3 regions of the Colwellia sp. NW0002-52-1 genome follow, and region 3 is predicted to be linked to each of the others. Evidence: predicted binding sites of a transcription regulator. Region 3 holds the regulator's gene; each other region holds the start of a gene.
The links. The regulator MetJ, encoded in region 3, represses methionine synthesis genes. The targets are predictions, from matches to a motif close to TAGACGTCTAGACGTCTA.
Positions count from the first base shown of each region.

Region 1 (6,703 bases), on a different contig from region 3:
AGAGAATATGGAATTGTAAACTTGAGAAAAGTAAATAAATTGAAACAGAACTTTCAATTAGGTAGTTAATTGCGTTAATCGCCTATTGGTGTTTATCGAGAGAAAACATAATGGATGTAAGGTCACATGCTTGATATTAATCAAGTTATTTAGAGCAAGGTTTGACATTAAAATATCTTAAATAGTCAGAAGAATATTAAATAATTTAAGATTTAAAAATTTTCAAAAAAGATCACTTACTTTGCAGAAGTTATACCAAATTGATTAATTTAACCTTCAACTTTGTCATAAGTAGCTATTTAATCGACTTGGTATTACACCTACTTTTAAAAATTTATAACTGAAATTTATACTTTCCAATTCCAATAATAACGCAAATTAACAGCCTCATATAATTTTACAGATATTCATGGAATAGATAAAAAAAAGCGTCTGCTTTATGCTTTGACGCTTGCTAATTTTTGTTCCTGTTGATTAGGTTAACTACTTATATAACCTATAGGTAATATCAAGTATTTTGCGCTAAAACTTCATTAAACCGTGCAAAGCCTTGTTCTAAGTCTTCAATTAAATCATCTACATTTTCTAAGCCCACATGTAAACGGATCAGCGGATATTCATAGGGCCAATCGGTTACTGTTCGCATTTTTTTTACGTTTGAAATACCTAAAATAAGGCTTTCAAAACCGCCCCATGAATACCCCATTTTAAAATGTTCCATACCATCTAAAAATGCTGTTAACGCAGCTTGATTACCTTTAGTTAATACAAAAGAAAACAAACCATTTGAGCCAGTAAAGTCACGTTCAAAAAACTCATGGCCAGGGCAAGAAGGCAGCGCTGGATGTAATATGGTTTCAACCTCAGCACGTGAAGATAACCAATTTGCTATTTTCAATGCACTGGCTTGATGTTGCTGTAATCGCACGCTTAAAGTTCTAATACCACGCATAGCAAGGTATAAATCGTCAGGTGATGTACATTGCCCCATGATATAACTACTTTCGCGTAATTGAGGCCAATGCTCTTCAGTGGCTGTTGCGGTACCTAACATTACATCTGAATGACCAACAATGTATTTAGTTGCGGCTTGTATTGAAACATCAACACCATGATCAAAAGGTTGGAAATTAACCCCAGCCGACCAAGTATTATCTAACATTACAATACAGTTATGGCGATGCGCTACTTCCGCTATTGCAGACACATCTTGAACTTCCATGGTAATAGAACCAGGAGATTCTAGAAAAATAACGCGAGTATTGGGTTTAATTAATGACTCAATGTCTTTGCCAATTAAAGGGTCATAATACGTGGTTTCAATATTAAGTTTGGCTAGTATTTTATCGCAATAATCACGCGTAGGTTCATAAGCGTTATCAACCATTAAAATATGATCGCCAGTTTTAACGAAGGCTAATATGGCATTGGTAATAGCAGCAGTGCCTGAAGGGTATAATGCGCAGCCAGCCCCACCTTCTAAATCTGTCATCGCATCACTAAACGCAAAAGATGTCGATGTACCGCGTCTGCCATAGAATAATACCTGATTGGTTTTATTCGCCGTGGCATGTTTCATTTCTTTTACAGAATTAAAAACTACCGTTGAAGCGCGTTCAACAGGCGGATTAACAACCCCACGAGTCCATTGTTTTTTACGGCCAGCGTTAATAATTTTAGTTTCTTTTTTCATGATAAATACATTCCACAGTTAATATTTTGCAATATTTATTTAGCTATCTAGCCATCTATAATTATTTATAACGTGAATTAACCTAAGAAGCACGCTTTATTTTGCTATAACTTAGTTATTGTATTTATTTGCAAAGTAAAATGGTTTCATCAGCTTGGGGGAATACTTACCGTATGAATAATCTCTTTGTAATAGTTCAATTCACTAGTGCTCAAATAAATTCATTTGGCTGTTGGTAATTTCATCAAAGCTGGTGTTAATAAAAGGTAAAATGGCATCTGCTACTGCTAATAATTGTCGATCAATATAAAACTGATAATCTAAAGCTGCATTTCTACAGCCCTTTGCTTGCGGACCATTAACGGTCATAACATATTCAATCCAGCCTTTATTTTGATATCTCAGCGGCTTACCCTGTTGCAGATATATTTCATCTGCTAATCTTGCTGCTCGCACATGGGGTGGTACATTTTTTACATACAGTTCAAGTTTTCGGCGTAAACGTTTTCTATAGTAAAGTAAGTCGTCATGTTTGCCCGCTAACGTATCAGCAACCATTTGTTTTATATAATCTATCACAGGTTCATTGTTGAAAATTTTCCAATACAAGCTGCGTTGAAATTGTTTTGCTAATTCGGTCCAGTCGGTTCTAACACTTTCTAAGCCTTTAAAAACTAGCTGTTGCTCTTCACCTTTTTTCACTAAGCCAGCATAGCGCTTTTTAGTACCCACATCTTGTCCGCGTATAGTCGGCATTAAAAATTTTATAAAGTGAGTTTCAAATTCAATTTCGAGCTCACTGACAATATTAAATTGTTCTAACAGTAGTGCTTGCCATTGTTCATTAATAAAACTTTGTAATGTTTTACCTAGTGCCCTGCTTTCTTCTGCCGTTTTTTCATCCCCCACATGCACAAATATCGAGTCGGTATCGCCGTAAATAACTTGGTAACCTTTAGCTTCTATCCATAATTTGGTGGTTTTTAAAATACTGTGGCTTCGTTTGGTTATAGAGCCCGATAAGCGTGGATCAAAAAATCGACAACCTGTTGAACCTAAAATACCGTAAAACGAATTCATAATAATTTTTATTGCTTGGGACAAGGCGGCATTTTTATCTTTTTTCGCAATATCACGCTCTTTCCAAAGCTCGGTGATAATATCAGGCAGAAAATGCTTATCTCTTGAAAAGTAAGCACCATCAAAGCCTTCTATTGCTGACTCTGGTGATTTTAATCCTTCAATTAAACCCATAGGGTCAATGTTAAAGCTTCGAATAATACTTGGGTATAGGCTTTTAAAATCTAATACCAACACATTTTGATAAAGCCCAGGCGTTGAGTCCATAACAAAGCCACCCGGCGATTCAAATCCTTGATCGCCATCACCCATATTAGGAGCAACATAACCACTGCGATGTAACTTCGGTAAATATAAATTGGTAAAAGCGGCTACCGAGCCACCCATTCTGTCGATCGACAAACCAGTTAATTGCGCCCTAAGCATGGCAAACTCTAATAATTGAGTATGCTTAAATATCAATATAACTAAACGGCAATCTTCTAGGTTATAAGCGGCTAGCGCTGTTTTATTATGATGAAAATTATCGGTTATTTCTTGTAAGCGATTATCAACATCGTCAACCTTTTTACCGATACCGAGCAAAGTATTGGCTACATTATCAAGAGAAAAACTGGGAAAGTTATAAGTCGCGGTTTTTAATAAATCAATACCATCTAAGATCACACGACCACTAATTTCGATAAATTGCTGCTCGCTCGCTTTATTTATACGCCAATAAGGTGTTCTACCATCTCGCCCTATGGCGAATTTAATGCCATGTAGATCATAACGTTTTTGTAATAAATTAAAATCAAAGTTAATAACATTCCAACCAATAATAATATCGGGGTCGTGCTCAGTAAACCAAGCGAGTAAACTCAGTAATAGCTGTCGTTCATCGGTTTGCCATATAATAACAACATCACTATTTATGGTTTGAGTTTGTGAGTTAGTTTGCTCGCGAGCAATCTCTTGCTCATTTGCAATCATCATGACTTGCTGACAATCTTCGCTATACAAACCAATAGAGTACAACTCGCCCGATAGAGAGCATTCTATATCAAGTGAAACGGTTGAAAGTGTAATGTCGGTTTGCTTAGTTTTATCAATAGGTTTGCACTTAACCTGCTCAAAACGTCGATAGTTTTGGTTATTACTTAAGTTAGTTGCTTGGCTAAGGAAAGAATGCCTAGTTAATTGTGTCTGTTGCCCCACAAAAGTAATATCGGCCGTAATAAAGCGCTCCATTAAAAAGCGATCATCGGGTCGAATATCATCTTCGTAACACTTAATACCTTTTTGCTTCAGCGCTTCTCGAGCTTGATAAAATGCTTTTAAGGTTAAAAAGTAAACCGCAGCTACCTGTACTTGATTAAATGTTTTTAAGGTTAGCGGTTTTATTTCAGCTACTTTAATACCTTGCTTAAGCAAAATATCGCTCGCATGATTTACATCATCTACTTCAACAAAAAACACCGCACGTTCGTTATCAATAATTAACTGCACTGGGCCCTGTGGTGTTTTTAGCCATAAGGTTATTTCGATATTATTATTGCGATCGTTAGCGCTACGCGTAAGTAAAAAACCACGTTGATTATCTAGCGACTCGGTTTGTGCAATAAATTGTTGTTCAGAAATTTGCATTAATGGTTCTAATTATTCATAACAAACTGTTAATATATACAGCAGTGTAAATCATCTATTGTCGATAGGAAACTACAGCCGCGATGTTAAGCGATAAAATTAAGCAAGTTATTCGAACTTCCTACAAAGCCATAGGTGAAAACCTAACCAACTTTAATCCGCGTAAGCAACAAACCTTTTTAATTGCTGAAATAGCTAAAACATTAGCTGGCGATTACGACAAAGCCCGTAAAATAATTACTATTGAAGCAGGTACAGGCACAGGTAAGTCATTAGCTTATGCTTTAGGCTCTATTCCTCTGGCATTAAGTCGTAACAAAAAAGTATGTATTGCCACGGCAACCGTTGCCTTACAAGAGCAATTAGTCGATAAAGATTTACCGTTTTTAAAAAAACACAGCGGTTTAGATTTTAACTTTACCCTTGCCAAAGGACGACAACGTTATGTTTGTCGACAAAAGCTAACGCAAGCGGTTGCAAACGACGATAGTCCTCAAGCAGGTTTTACCTTTGCTGAAAAACCACAAGCCAGCGATATTCGCACGTTAAATAAAATGCATAAAGCACTTACCGATAATACTTGGCCTGGCGATATTGACGCTTGGCCTGAGCCGGTAAATCATCATATTTGGCAACAAATTCAGGCAGACAAACACAGTTGCTTAAAACACTTATCTGAGCATAGTCATTGTCCATTTCATAAAGCCAGAGAGAGTATGGAAGCGGCAGATGTTGTGGTGGTAAATCACAGTTTATTACTTGCCGATTTAGAGCTCGGTGGTGGCCGAATTTTATCGGCACCTGAAGACACTTTTTATATAATTGATGAAGCTCACCACCTACCAAAGGTAACGCGTGACCATTCTAGTGCAAGCATTACCCTCAAGGGAGCCATTGACTGGCTTAACAAGTTGCAAGAAACCGGTGATAAAATAGCCAAGCTCGTAAAATCGAACAGCGCAATCTCTCCTTCGATAAAATTAGCTGATGATTGCCAGGATATTTTGGGTGATATGCAAAAAGTACTGAGTTTTATTGATAATAATCGCAGTCTTTATTTTCATCAATCTTCGTCTAATAGCACAATAAAACAAAGTCAAAATCAAGCGCTACAATATCGTTTTGAGAACGGTATTATTCCTAAATCTTTAAAAGATTGGGCAGAAGATTTAAGCGAAAGTTCTAAAAAATGTTTAGCACATTTAAACAAGCTATATAACATGTTGATGGAGTCGGTTAAAGATGGCGACACCCAAATGTATTTAGCTGAGCCTTTGTTAGCCGAGTCGGGTTTTATGATCCAACGCTTAGAAAGCTTTAATGCACTTTGGCAAATGTATGCGAAAACCGACAGTGAAAAAGGCGCGCCAATGGCCCGTTGGCTAGAGCAAATTGAAGGTAAACGTAGCGACTATCTTATAAGTGGTTCGCCTATCGAAGTAGGCTTTACTTTAGAAGATATGCTTTGGTCGAAGTGTGAAGGCGCGGTATTGTGCTCTGCTACAATTTTGGCTTTAAATTCTTTCGACCATTTCCGAAGACAAGCAGGCTTAAGAAACGACGACGGCAGTCAATATCAAAAAGTTGATTCGCCTTTTGACTATCAAAACAATGCTCAGCTTATAATGCCTAAAATGCAACACGAACCCAGTGCAGATGCATTTACTGATGAACTTATTGCTAAACTACCCGCTCAAATTGAACGTGGTAAAGCAACATTAGTGTTGTTTTCTTCGTACTGGCAAATGGATAAAGTGGTGACAGCCCTGCGTGAAAAAAACAAACTTAGCATTTTAGTGCAAGGTGAGCAGTCTCGACAAAAAATTATTGAAACCCATAAAGCACTTTGTGATAAACAACAAAACAGTATAATTTTTGGCACACAAAGCTTTTCAGAAGGGTTAGATTTACCGGGCGAATACCTTACTAATGTAATTATTACCAAATTGCCTTTTTCTGTACCTTCGTCTCCCGTAGAAGAAGCACAAGCTGAATACATTATTGCTAAAGGTGGTAATCCGTTTATGTCTATCTCGGTTCCCGAAACATCTAAAAAACTTATTCAAGCCACTGGGCGACTGCTTAGAAATGAAAAAGATTACGGTGTTATCGTTTTAATGGATAGACGTGTGGTTAATAAACGCTACGGTAAAGACCTACTGAACTCTTTACCGCCATTTAAGCGCATTATTGAGTAAACAACTTATACACAATAGCGTGTTAAATAGTTAAATATAGACTGCGCTTTAGGTGCTGTTAAGTTTAATAGCGCGTGCATAACTTACAGAAAACATGGCTGCATAA
Region 1 covers NZ_BAAJLU010000003.1:269,500-276,202, forward strand. The annotation lists gene AC27H3_RS05395 (cystathionine beta-lyase) at 509-1,693, opposite strand; gene AC27H3_RS05400 (DNA polymerase II) at 1,898-4,399, opposite strand; gene dinG (ATP-dependent DNA helicase DinG) at 4,483-6,597, shown strand.
Region 1: a site for MetJ is predicted at 1,734-1,751, ahead of AC27H3_RS05395 (cystathionine beta-lyase). Genes of this name have one in related genera too.

Region 2 (6,703 bases), on a different contig from region 3:
ACCTGCGGCAGAAACATTTCACCAGCGCCAAATAAATCGCCAACAACATTCATGCCGTCCATTAACGGCCCTTCAATAACATCTAAAGGTCGTTTAGCTTCTAATCGTGCTGCTTCTGTATCTTCAATAATAAATTCGTTTATGCCTTTCACCAATGAGTATTCTAGGCGTTTGTTCACCGCTAATTCACGCCATGAAAGATCGGCTTTACTGTTTTGGCTACCGGCTTGGCCGCGAAACTCTTGGGCAATATCAAGTAAACGTTCGGTTGCGCCATCGTCTGAATTTTGAATAACATCTTCAACCGCTAAGCGCAGGTTGTCAGGAATATCAGAATAAATCGCTAATTGCCCAGCGTTAACTATGCCCATATCCATGCCATTTTTTATTGCATGATAAAGAAATACCGCATGAATCGCTTCACGTACAGGGTTGTTACCACGGAACGAAAACGACACGTTAGATACGCCGCCTGAGATCATCGCATGGGGTAAGTTTTGCTTAATATCGCCTACTGCTTCAATAAAGTCGCGCGCATAGTTGTTGTGCTCTTCAATACCAGTGGCTACAGCAAAAATATTCGGGTCGAAAATAATATCTTCTGCTGGGAAGCCAATTTCATGCACCAAAATTTGATAAGCACGTTTACATATTTCGTATTTACGCTCGCGAGTGTCGGCTTGGCCTTTTTCGTCAAACGCCATAATAATAACCGCAGCGCCATAGCGACGAAGGAGTTCGGCTTGTTCGCGAAAGTTGTCTTCGCCCTCTTTCAAACTAATGGAGTTAACCACCCCTTTGCCTTGAATGCACTTTAAGCCGGCTTCTAAAATATCCCATTTAGACGAGTCGAGCATAATCGGCACTTTCGCAATATCTGGCTCACCGGCAATTAAGTTTAAAAAGCGTACCATGGCGGATTTTGAATCCAACATGCCTTCGTCCATGTTGATATCAATAATTTGCGCGCCGTTTTCCACTTGTTGCAAGGCAACGGCAATGGCTTGGTCGTAGTTTTCTTCGGTAATTAAGCGTTTAAAAATAGCCGAACCAGTCACATTAGTACGTTCACCCACGTTAACAAACAAGCTATCTTCTTTAATGGTTAGCGCTTCTAAACCCGATAAACGACAGGCAATTTCTTTTGGCTTAATTTCACGCGGCGCAATGTTAGCCACGGCTTGGGCCATGCCTTTTATATGATCAGGCGTGGTGCCACAACAGCCGCCAATAATATTTAAAAAGCCAGAGTTTGCCCATTCAGCAACATGTTTGTCCATCTCTTCAACGGTAAAGTCATATTCACCAAAGGCATTAGGTAAACCGGCATTAGGATGAGCAGACACAGCTGCGTCTGAAATTCGGCTTAATTCTTCAACATATTGGCGTAACTCAACCGGGCCAAGTGCACAGTTTAAACCAAATGAAATCGGCTTAGCGTGGCGAAGTGAGTTATAAAAAGCTTCGGTGGTTTGGCCCGACAATGTGCGACCTGATGCGTCAGTAATCGTGCCTGAAATCATCACAGGAAAGCGCTCACCGCGTGCTTCAAATACGGTTTCAACAGCAAAAATAGCCGCTTTTGCGTTTAAGGTATCGAATATAGTTTCGATTAAAATAATGTCACTGCCACCGTCAAGCAAGGCATTAGTTGATTCAATATAAGCATCTTTAAGCTCATCAAAGGTAACATTACGATACGCTGGGTCGTTTACATCAGGCGATATTGAACAGGTACGGTTTGTTGGCCCTAACACACCGGCAACAAAGCGCGGTTTATCAGGGTTTTGTGCAGTAAATTCGTCAGCCACTTCACGCGCTAATTGCGCTGCCGCTAAGTTAATAGCTGCGCTGTAACCTTCCATGTCGTAATCGGCCATGGCAATGGTGGTGGCATTAAAGGTGTTAGTTTCAAGAATATCAGCGCCAGCGACTAAATATTCACGATGAATGGCTTTAATCACCTCCGGCTGCGTTAGCACTAACATATCGTTATTGCCTTTTACATCACTATGCCAGTCGGCAAACTGTTCGCCGCGATAGTCTTGCTCTTCAAATTTATACGCTTGGATCATAGTACCCATTGCGCCATCTAAAATAAGAATACGTTTATCTAACTGCGCTTGTAATAAACCATAAGAAGCTGATTGAACTACTGGGGTTTTTGGTTCAGCGTTTGACTGAGTGTTTGATTGCTTAGACACGAGATTTTCCTGGGTGAATGGCTTTAATATGGTCTGCATCTAATTGATACGGCGTAATTTGATAAACGTAGTAGTTTAACCAGTTGGTGTAAAGTAAGCTGCCATGGCTGCGCCACATGTTAATCGCTTCTTTTTCTGGGTCATTATCGGTAAAGTAATTAACCGGTATTGTAACATCACCGCCAGCGGCAATATCTCGAAAGTATTCTTCGCTGAGTGTGCTTGCATCGTATTCTGGATGGCCAGTTAAATAGACCTGCTGTTTATTTTTGCTCGCGGCTAAGTAAACTCCACCCTCTGCAGATTCAGCTAATATTTCAATATGTTCAAGTGACTGATAATCAGCTTTGTCGATATAACCATAACGAGAGTGCGGTACACTAAAAGTTTCATCAAAACCGCGAGTAAGCTGTTCATCTGGCTTTAAACAACGATGGCGATAAACTCCTGATAACTTTTGCTTTCGCAAATGTCGCTTCAAACCATAATGATGATAAAGCGCGGCATGAGCAGCCCAACAAGAGAACATAGTTGAGGTAACGTTTTGTTCTGCCCAATCAAATACTTCGCAAATTTTATCCCAAAAGGTTACTTGCTGATAATCTAATAACGCTAGCGGTGCACCTGTAATAAGTAAACCATCGTATTGTTTGTGTTTAATATCATCGAATAAGCGATAGAAATTATCTAAATGCGCTTGCGGTGTATTTTTAGATTCGTTTGCATGAATACGAACAAACTCAACATTTATTTGCAGTGGCGTATTCGCCAGCATTCGTAGAATTTGCACTTCGGTTTCAATTTTATTCGGCATTAGGTTAAGAATCGCCACTTCCATAGGACGAATTTCTTGATCGGCGGCGCGACGTTCAGACATGACGAAAATATTTTCTTTGTCTAAAATCGTTAAAGCGGGTAATTCATTGGGGATTTTTATGGGCATAGCACTAACCTAATATCTGAAAACCGTTATAGCTGTATTAATTCTAAATTGACTTAATCAGTATAAAATAACGCTGAAAATCAGCTTTTTTATTTACTAATTTTATCTCAGTATAATGTGACTTGGATTTCTAGCTATGTCAACCTCTAAACGTATAGACGTCTAAAATAAATTTAACTAACTAAAGTGTTACTTCTTTATATGCGAAGCAACTTCGGAATAATGCTTTTACATCTAATGATATTAACTGCTGGGCACAGTATGACTTGAAAAAACTATAGTTCTAACACGTTAGAGAAAAATAGCTGAGTTAACAGCCACTGAGCAGCCCACTAAGTATCTTATTAAATGACTTTAACGAACATAATTGATAAAAATAAACATTACTCCTGTTCATTAGCAATATATAGCTACTACAGCAATTTTTAGGAAGATCTTAATACCAATAATAATTACCTTCACACCAAAGGGGGTCAATCTTAGATTCCCATATACGCAAAGGTGTTAATTAATATGAAGAAAAATATATTGTTTTTTGGTGCAGGTCGAATGGGCGGATCAATTCTTTCAAAACTTATCAATGAGTGCAGCGAATATTATAATTTTTTTATTGTAGATCCATTTGTTGTTAAATCTCCTGGTGAATTTAAAGGCAAATGCCAAATCTATAAAGACGTAAAAGGCTGTACTCAAGAAAATGTCACCTTTGATGTTGTTTTTATTGCAGTAAAACCACAAATGTTTTTAGATGTTGCACCTCAAATCAATAGTATAACAGCGAAGTATACGGTCATTATTTCAGTTATGGCTGGTATTAGTTGTGAAAGTATTGGTTTAGGTGTTAATAATACCCAGCAAATTATTAGGAGTATGCCAAATATTGCTGCCACCGTTGGTTATTCTGCTAGTACTTGCTTCGCAGGAGAGCATGTACTTGAGTCATCGAGAAAGCAAGCTAGCGAAGTAATGGAAACCGTTGGAAGCTGTTACTGGGTTGACGATGAAGATTTACTTCATGCAGTTACAGGTGTATCTGGTAGCGGTCCAGCTTATTTCTTTGCTTTTGTAGAGGCAATGAGTGCGGGTGGTGAATTAATGGGGCTAGAGCCTGCATTAGCAAATAACTTAGCCGTTGAAACTATGATCGGTGCAGCAATGCTTTTAATTAAAAATAATGATGCTACACGCTTGCGACAGACAGTAACAAGTCCAAATGGAACCACTGCAGCAGCATTAGATAGTTTAAGCTATGCGAATTCGTTAAATAAACTCGTTCATAGCGCAATTAAATCTGCAGTGGAAAAATCTATTGAGTTATCTAAATAATATATGAACAATAAATTTTAAATTTTTAAACATCGGTAGTAAAAATATTACTACCGTTACTTAACTTTACAGTTAGGAATATCATAAGTAAGCAGTAGGTAATAAAAATAGGCTGAAGTAATCTATCTTTTAATTTAAAATACTTGCTCACCCCCCCCAAAAAAAATTAAGCATTAATATTTCTAAAGTCTCTAGGTGTCATGCCGAGTACAGTGAGGAAATTATGATTCATTGTTGCAGTACGAATATACCCTACATCATAAGCAATAGTCGTTATTGATAAATCAGTATTTTTTAGTAGTTCAGTTGCTCTTTTAACACGTTCCTTAATTATATAGGTGTGTATAGTTTCTCCTGTCTCTTTTTTAAATGATCTTGCCATATGATAACTGCTTAATCCGCCTACAACAGAAATTTCATCTAAAGTTAATGAGGTAGAAATATTACATTTAATGTAATCTTTAATTCGTCTTAATACTGTAGGTGATAACCCTCCTTTAGGACGATTAATAACATTTTTTGCATTCGAATGGTTTTGTAATAACTGCATACCTATACATGAAATGATAGCTTCAGAGTATGCGCTACCAAATAATTCTGATGAATTACCATGGGCGGCTAAACCAGAAATCATACTAAACAAAACTTCATCATCAACACTGTATTTCGCATCAAAAAGAACATCCGAAGGTGAAATAGACTGCATAGTTTTTTGAAATAACGACTTTTGATCAAGGTATAGCGCGATATATTCAGATGTACCGTCACCATTTGTTTCACATGTTAGGTCACAACCCGCGGGTAAGATTAAAATTTGCTTTGGTGGTAACAGTCCTTTCCATTTAGGGCCAGTATGAGTAGTTAGTTTAGGCGCTTCAGTATACTGTGAAGTTCGACAATAAATTGCCAGTTTATCTGTAGTCCAATCACAATATTTTAATCCGCTATATTGACGAGGATACTGTTCTATTTGGTAACCATTGCCTGACTGAGATGATAGGCTAGGCATTAAATCTTTATTTGTTAATTCTCTTGAAATTAAACCAGACATTATAGGCACCTTGGTATAAGTGGCTTACTTAGCGTAATGGGTTAGATTAATTTAAATCCTATTTTGGTCATATACGAGATCAAAAATAATTAAACTTTATAGTCGATGTTTCCTTACAGCAAAATACAATAATAATGTTCTAAGATCTAGTGGACAATTTTCGGGTTAGTCAATTTAATAATAATGTAGTTAGTTAGGATAGCCACTATAAAAAAATTAAACACTTGATAAATATATATTAATATTCTGTCATATAATTTAACCTTACCTATACATTTCAAATATTCGAGTTTATTTGTACAGCATTAAGCGCAATATATGGGATAAACAGCACTAAAAGGAAAGTATAATATAGGTATTTGATTAACAATTTTCTTATTAACTTTGGATTTTCTTTAATAATTTTAATTACTCATAAGCGAACAAATTTTATGGGTGTTAATGCATTACAGATATAAGCTGCGTAGGAAAATGCTCAATGCCAACATACAGTCAACACAAAACCCCGACCAAGCAAAATGGTTTATTAAAAAGAAAATCAATTGGTTTGAGGGGTAATGTTGCATTAACTTCGATGCTTAAAAATATTTTCAAGCCTGCCTCTGTCGTTTTAATATTAGGTTTAAGTCTTTCTTTATATGTGAACTTTTATGTTCCTCCTACTTGGGTTGAACAAAAGAGTACCTTTCAGGTAACTGAAAATGAAAAAGGAGAAAAATTTTACGTTCAGGGAGATAAAAAGAAAATAATTAATAACGCTATTCCCTATGCTGAATCTTTATTAAATCAAAAATCACTTAACGCTTTGAAAGCTACGCCCGAATTAAAGGAGCAATGGGTAGTTGAGTCTATTGTTATTGAAGAAGAAAGTTTAAGTCGATATTCATTGTTGGAGGCTAAGTTTCATTTTGGAATATGGTCTTTACTGCCTGCTTTTTTAGCAATATCCCTATGTTTAATTACTAAAGAACCACTAACGGCTCTCTTTTGCGGAATTTTGTCTGCGTCTTTAATGTTAGGAAGGTTTGACATTACAAACGATGTTCTAATTCCAAACATGGCAACTACCGGATCAGCAGGAGTAATACTATTATATTTATGGTTGCTGGGTGGTTTAATGGGGGTTTGGTCTAAAACTGGTGCTGCTCAAGCTTTTGCCAACTATATGACCAAGCATTT
Region 2 covers NZ_BAAJLU010000012.1:79,305-86,007, forward strand. The annotation lists gene metH (methionine synthase) at 1-2,243, opposite strand, end outside; gene AC27H3_RS12610 (homoserine O-succinyltransferase) at 2,197-3,147, opposite strand; gene proC (pyrroline-5-carboxylate reductase) at 3,661-4,473, shown strand; gene AC27H3_RS12620 (helix-turn-helix domain-containing protein) at 4,640-5,524, opposite strand; gene AC27H3_RS12625 (Na+/H+ antiporter NhaC family protein) at 6,003-6,703, shown strand, end outside.
Region 2: a site for MetJ is predicted at 3,295-3,312, ahead of AC27H3_RS12610 (homoserine O-succinyltransferase). Genes of this name have one in related genera too.

Region 3 (6,703 bases):
AAAGAACTCGCCGGCACTACAAGCGATGAAAACTTAGTATTTAGTATCGGTAAATCTTTCTAAACAATACTCGCTTGTGAGTTTAAGAGTTTAACAAACAAAAAAGTGTAGATGGGTTAAAGCCCAGCTACACTTTTTTATTACTCGACATTTATTCCGTATTTACACACCGACTTCAGTACATTCATTAACTCGGAATAATTTAAACACTAAATTTTTGCTATTAATTTATACCTTTAATTTATGCCTTTAATTTTTACTTGCTGATAACGATGATTTAAGCGCTGACAAATGGTGACCAAGTCGGCATGAATACCGCCAGCCGTTACATCTCGCCCTGCGCCTGGGCCTCGAATAATCAGGGCGTTTTCCTGATACCATTCGCTTTTAAGTTGAAATACGTTATCGCACGGGGTTAATTGTGCAAAAGCGTCTTTTTCACTCAATTCTTCCAAACTTACTTTCGCCATAATTTTTTCATTGTCGTAAGTAAACCTAGCAACATAACGTATCACGCAAGCTTTATCTTGTGCCTGCTTTAAGCGTGATAAAAACATTTCGTCGAGCTCTGACGTTCGCTCTAAAAACTCTGTTAAAGAAATATTACGTAACGGCTCAGGAACTAAGCTTTGGCAGTTAATATCTGATAATGACAGTTCAAAGCCAGCAGCACGCGCTAGTATTAATAACTTTCGCTGTACATCTCTGCCTGATAAATCTTCTCTTGGATCTGGCTCTGTAATGCCTTGCGATAAAGCATCAGATAGCAAGGTTGAAAAAGGCTTAACACCGTCGTAATACTGAAATAACCACGATAATGTGCCAGAGAATATACCTGAAATTTCTGAAATTTTATCGCCACTATTTAATAGTTCTTTAATCGAAGAGTTAATCGGTAAACCCGCACCTACGGTAGTATTGCCAAGCCAAATACTATTATTTTTTGCTGCTGTTGAAAGCAATTGTTGATAGTTTTCAGTACTTGACGAAGCGGCCCACTTGTTAGCGCCAATGACATGTATGCCACGAGCAAAGAACTCATGATATAACTGACTAAATACTTCACTAGGTGTAATATCAACAATAACTAATTCATCGTACGGATGACTGGTTAACCATGCCAAGAGTTGTTTACTATCATAGGCTTGAGCTTGCTCTTGATAAAGCTTCAATGCATTAGCTACATCAATACCATCAGTATTTATTAGTGCTTTACTCGCACCTACCAAGCCAACTAAATGAACGTTTTCTAATCCTGAAACTCGTGCTATTTGCTTTGGCAACATAGTTAAAAAACGTTCACCAATATTACCTAAACCCGCCACAACTAATGCAATGTTTTTAGCATCTTTAGTCATATCTGCGTGCACATTATTAAGTATTTCACTTGAGCAAAGTTCAGGTAATATCGCAATATAACTGTGCTCATTAAAAGAATGCAAAAAGTGCAATGTAGGTTGATGTTTAAGCGCGCGTTTAAATCTAGCACGCATATCGCCCTGTTTTGCCACGCTATGACCTACAATCGCAATAATTGCCACGGGCTTGAAAGTAACCTCTGTATCGTGGCTTGCTAGCCATTGACTAACCGACTTTTGTTGAGCTTGAGTAACGACTATGTAGCCTTCGTCTAGGTTATAGCAAATCGGCGAAAATTCGCTAACGGCTAACTCGCCTGATTTAGCTAAAAAGCTAGAAGACTTAGCTAAAATTAAATCATTTAAGCTGGTAACTGACAGCTCTTGTTTTGCTATTTCACCAAACTTACCAATTTCAGTACCGCTGATGTCAGGTGCAAAACTGCTTGCAACATGTAAATGGGTATTATGATTAGTTAAAGGTTGTAAGGTTTTTGCATGTAAAACTGGATTACCCAAGCGTCCTAGTTCGTTAGCCACAGCGTTAGGTAAACGATGTAACTTTCGCGCTGAAGGTACAATGCGCGGATCAGCACTATAAATGCCATCAACATCGGTCCATAGCGTTACATTACGTGCTTGTGAAAGTGCCGCCATGATGGTGGCAGAGTAGTCACTGCCATTTCGGCCTAATGTACAGGTTTGCTGTTCTTGATTACGCGCTATATAACCAGTCACTATAACTAGTTGATTTGGCTGTCTAAGGTCAGAGAATGCAACTTGGCTTGCGTTGTAGTCAACTGTGCTATTTTTTTCATTATTAATTAACAGAAAGTCTCTTGCATCTAGTATATAGCTTGGGCAAACGCTTTCACTTAATACTGCTGATAACAAACGTGCTGACCATACTTCACCAAAGGCTAATAAATCGTTTTGATAACCTTGGGGATCCTCTTGCAAATGTTGTGCACTCGTTGCAATTTCATTCGTTAATAAATTGTTCAGTCTGGCGGCGCTCGTTGGGTTTAACAATTCATTAATGAGCGAGGCTTGCATGGTATTTAAATCGCTAAGCGCTGCTAGTAAAGCTTCTTTGAGAGTAATTAGCTCATTACTTATGCTGTTTTCTTTATTAAGTGAGCTAGCTTCTTTTAATGCCAGTGCGCGTTGATAGATATTAAATAAGGCATCGGTAGTACTGCCATTAGCAGATACCACAATAATATCGTTTATTTGACAATGCTGACGAATAATATCAACAACACGTTCAATACAAGCACTGGTGGCTAAACTACTACCGCCAAATTTATGCACATTACAGGCAACTTTTGCTAACTTATTGTTTGTCGAACTTGGCTTTACCGCTACATTTGAATCTATCATTTTTTTACCACAGGTTTGACTGAGATTGTCATACCAGATTTAAGTTTTACTTTTTATACACTTAAAATTGGCCATTCATAAAAATGCCATGGCCAACTTTTCAGAACGAATTTAGGCTTGGCTTGCATCAAGTGCTTGAGAAAGATCAGCAATCATATCGTCAATATCTTCAATACCAACAGAAATTCGCACTAATGACTGAGTAATGCCCGCCGCTAGTTGTGATTCAATATCCATACCGGCATGAGTCATGGTAGAAGGGTGACTTATTAAACTTTCAACACCACCTAGCGATTGTGCAAGTGTGAAAAACTTTAACTTATCGAATAATACTTTAACCGCTTCAACACCACCTTTAAGTTCAAAACTCATCATTGCACCAAAATCATATTGTTGTTTTTTGGCAAGTTCATGTTGTGGATGATCGCTTAAGCCAGGAAAGTACACCTGTTCAACCGCTGTTTGCTGTTGTAAAAATTTAGCGACCGCATTCGCGTTAATTTGATGTTGTTTCATTCGAAGCGGTAAGGTTTTCAAACCTCGTAAGGCTAAATAGCTGTCGAATGCTGAACCCGTAATGCCAATACAGTTGGCCCACCATGCAAGCTCCTCGCCTAACGCTTGGTCTTTAGCCACTAAAACACCGCCAACCACATCACTATGACCATTTATATATTTCGTGGTGGAATGAAAAACTATATCGGCACCTAATAATAAAGGTTGCTGTAAAGCGGGTGACAAAAAGGTGTTATCAACTGCCACTAACGCACCTACTTGATGAGCTTGTTCCGTTATCGCAGCAATATCAACTAAGCGTAATAGCGGATTACTTGGAGACTCTAGCAATACTAATTTGGGCTTTTCCGCCAGCGCATTGCTTAACGCGGCTTGATCATTTTGATCAACCACTATTAAGTTAAACTGGCCACGTTTAGCAAGATGGGTAAATAGTCGAAAACTTCCGCCATAACAGTCGTGGGGAATAACAATGGTGTCATCAGTATTTAATAGTTGGCAAATAAGATGAACGGCTGACATGCCCGTACTGGTAACTATACCAACAGCGCCCTGCTCTAATTCAGCAATAGCACTGGCAAAAGTGGCTCGTGTTGGGTTACCCGTTCGCGAGTAATCAAATTGCCCTTTTTCATTAAAGCCCTTCAGTGCATAGGTACTTGAAAGATGAATCGCAGGAATAACAGCACCATGATGTTGGTCGCTATTTATACCAGCGCGAACTGCGGTAGTGGCAATTTTTTTCTCGCTCATGTGAACTCCAGATTGAACATATTCTATATAGATGTTTGGACGTCTATCAATCTAAACGGTTTAAAGTTCGCGGTCAAGCACTTTAGACATCTAAACTTCTACACATTCGTTATTGACTCGCGCCCCACAACCAGTAAAATTAACAAGTAAGATAAAACTAGTTGCTAACTGGTATACCAGATGCGCTAACTATAAGTTTATCGCAATTAATTAAGCATAGAGGAATATTCATGGCAGAGTGGAATGGCGAGTATCTTAACCCTTACGCCGAACACGGGAAGAAAAGTGAACAAGTAAAAAAAATCACCGTGTCTATCCCTTTACGTGTGTTAAAAGTACTTACTGATGAACGAACACGCCGCCAAGTTAATAACTTGCGTCATGCTACGAACAGTGAACTTTTATGTGAAGCGTTTTTACACGCGTTTACTGGCCAACCATTACCTGACGATAGTGATTTGGCTAAAGACAACACACAAAAATTACCAGCAAGTGTTCGCAGAGCCTTAGAAGCACAAGGTGTAACTGACTTTAGTGAATACGAAACTGACATTGAAGAAGAAACAGAAAATTAATGGGATATAAACCCTTAGGTTTATAAATGACAAAAGGCGCTAAAAGCGCCTTTTTTATTGCCGTTAAGTGTAATATTCAATTAATTATTGAGCTTAAGTTCTCTTGGCTTAGTTTATCTTGGCTTAGGTTATCTGGCCAGATTAACAGCATAATGACGTTAAAGTTAAAAGCTTGAGTCATTCAACTGTAGTAAGTCCCATTTCGTGCCATACAAGTCTTTAAACACCACCACAGTGCCATAATCTTCAACGCGTGGCTGTTCGGTAAACTCAACACCTTGGCTTTTCATGTGCTCATAGTCTCGCCAAAAATCATTAGTTTGTAGGAATAAAAATACCCGCCCGCCAGCTTGGTTACCGATTGACTGATGTTGCTGTTCATTACTCGCTTTCGCTAATAATATATTCGTACCTTCCGCATTAGGGGGTGAAACTTGTACCCAACGCTTTCCATTGCCTAAGTCGGTATCTTCAATAAGCTCAAAGTTAAGATTTTGGGTATAAAATTCAATTGCATCATCATAGTTTTCCACTACTAGGGCGATATTGGCAATACGTTGCTTGATTGTTTTAGTCATTTTTAAGTTACTTCTGTTAAATGGCGTATGTTAATCGGCTTCTGTTAAACAATTCTGCTTTAGTTACCAGCTAAGCCGTGGTTATTGTGGCTTGAATTATCACTAAAATAACCACGACTTAATATTTAAAGGTCTCAAGTATAATGACCTTAACAATCTTACAAAATTAGTTAGAAAAGAATTTTGTTGTTTTGATAATGCTAACTTCCGGCATATTTTCAACGGCGACACTCAATGTCACGGGTGAAATTTTTTGTCTAATTTTGTCTGGCGTCATGGTTAATTTTATCGGTACGCTCGCGATTTCTCCAGCTTTTATCTGCACATTATCATCAACGCTTAAACTGACACTTTTCTCCAATACATTAATTGTAAATTGGCGATCAACTTTTGATTTGTTCGTTATTTTTAATAAATAGCTGTTTGTTACATTGTCTTTAAAGTCGAGCTGAAATAAGGTTCCGCGATCACGTAAAATTGAAAATTCAATCGGCACTCGTACTTGAATAGTAAAAACCATATACGCCATAGCCAGTAGTGACAAAACGCCATAGCCTATAATTTTTGGTCTCAACAATTTTACTTTTTTACCTTGTAATGCATTTTCACTAGTATAACTGATCAGGCCTTTTGCATAATTAAACTTTTCCATGGTTTGATCACAAGCATCAACACAAGCACCGCAGTTAATACATTCATATTGCAGGCCATTGCGAATATCAATACCCACCGGGCAAACTTCTACACAAAGATTACAGTCGACACAATCACCCAAGCCTAACGCTTTTGGATCTTCTTTACGCTTGCGAGCGCCACGATTTTCGCCACGTAATTTGTTATAGGCTACAAGCAGTGTATTTTTATCGAACATCGCTGACTGAAAGCGTGAATACGGGCACATATAAATACACATTTTTTCACGCAGCCACCCTGCATTTCCATAAGTACAGACTGCAAAAAATAGCACCCAAAACGTTGTTAGGTTATCCCATTGCCATTGTAGTAGATCAAGATACAACTCATGGGCTGGTAGAAAGTAACTCATAAATGTTGTCGCGGTAAAAAACGCTATCAAGCCCCAAATCAAGTGTTTGGTAAACTTTCTTGTGAAGGTATTTAAGGTCATTGGCTGTTCGTCACGTTTAATACGCTGATTACGACTACCTTCTAACCACTCTTCGACCCAAATAAAACTAAAAGTCCATACCGTTTGTGGACAAGTGTAGCCACACCATATACGACCTAACCAAGTCGTTAAAAAGAAAAGTAAATAACAACTAACCAGCAGCAATCCCGCTAAAATGACAAAGTCTTGTGGGAAGAAGGTTTGTGAAAAGAAATGAAACTGCTGTCTGCCAATGTCTAGCAAAATTGCCTGATGCCCTTGAAACGTTAACCAAGGGAGTAAAATAAAAACTAAAACAAATATCAAACCTGTGTATTGTCGAATACGTTGATAAGTGCCTTTTTGCTTACGAACATAAACTGAGGATTCAGATTTGTATGGTTTAATGATCAAATCTTCTGCTTTAAAATCGAA
Region 3 covers NZ_BAAJLU010000002.1:53,056-59,758, forward strand. The annotation lists gene AC27H3_RS02905 (TorF family putative porin) at 1-63, shown strand, start outside; gene metL (bifunctional aspartate kinase/homoserine dehydrogenase II) at 237-2,741, opposite strand; gene metB (cystathionine gamma-synthase) at 2,853-4,010, opposite strand; gene metJ (met regulon transcriptional regulator MetJ) at 4,241-4,585, shown strand; gene AC27H3_RS02925 (VOC family protein) at 4,750-5,163, opposite strand; gene ccoG (cytochrome c oxidase accessory protein CcoG) at 5,330-6,703, opposite strand, start outside.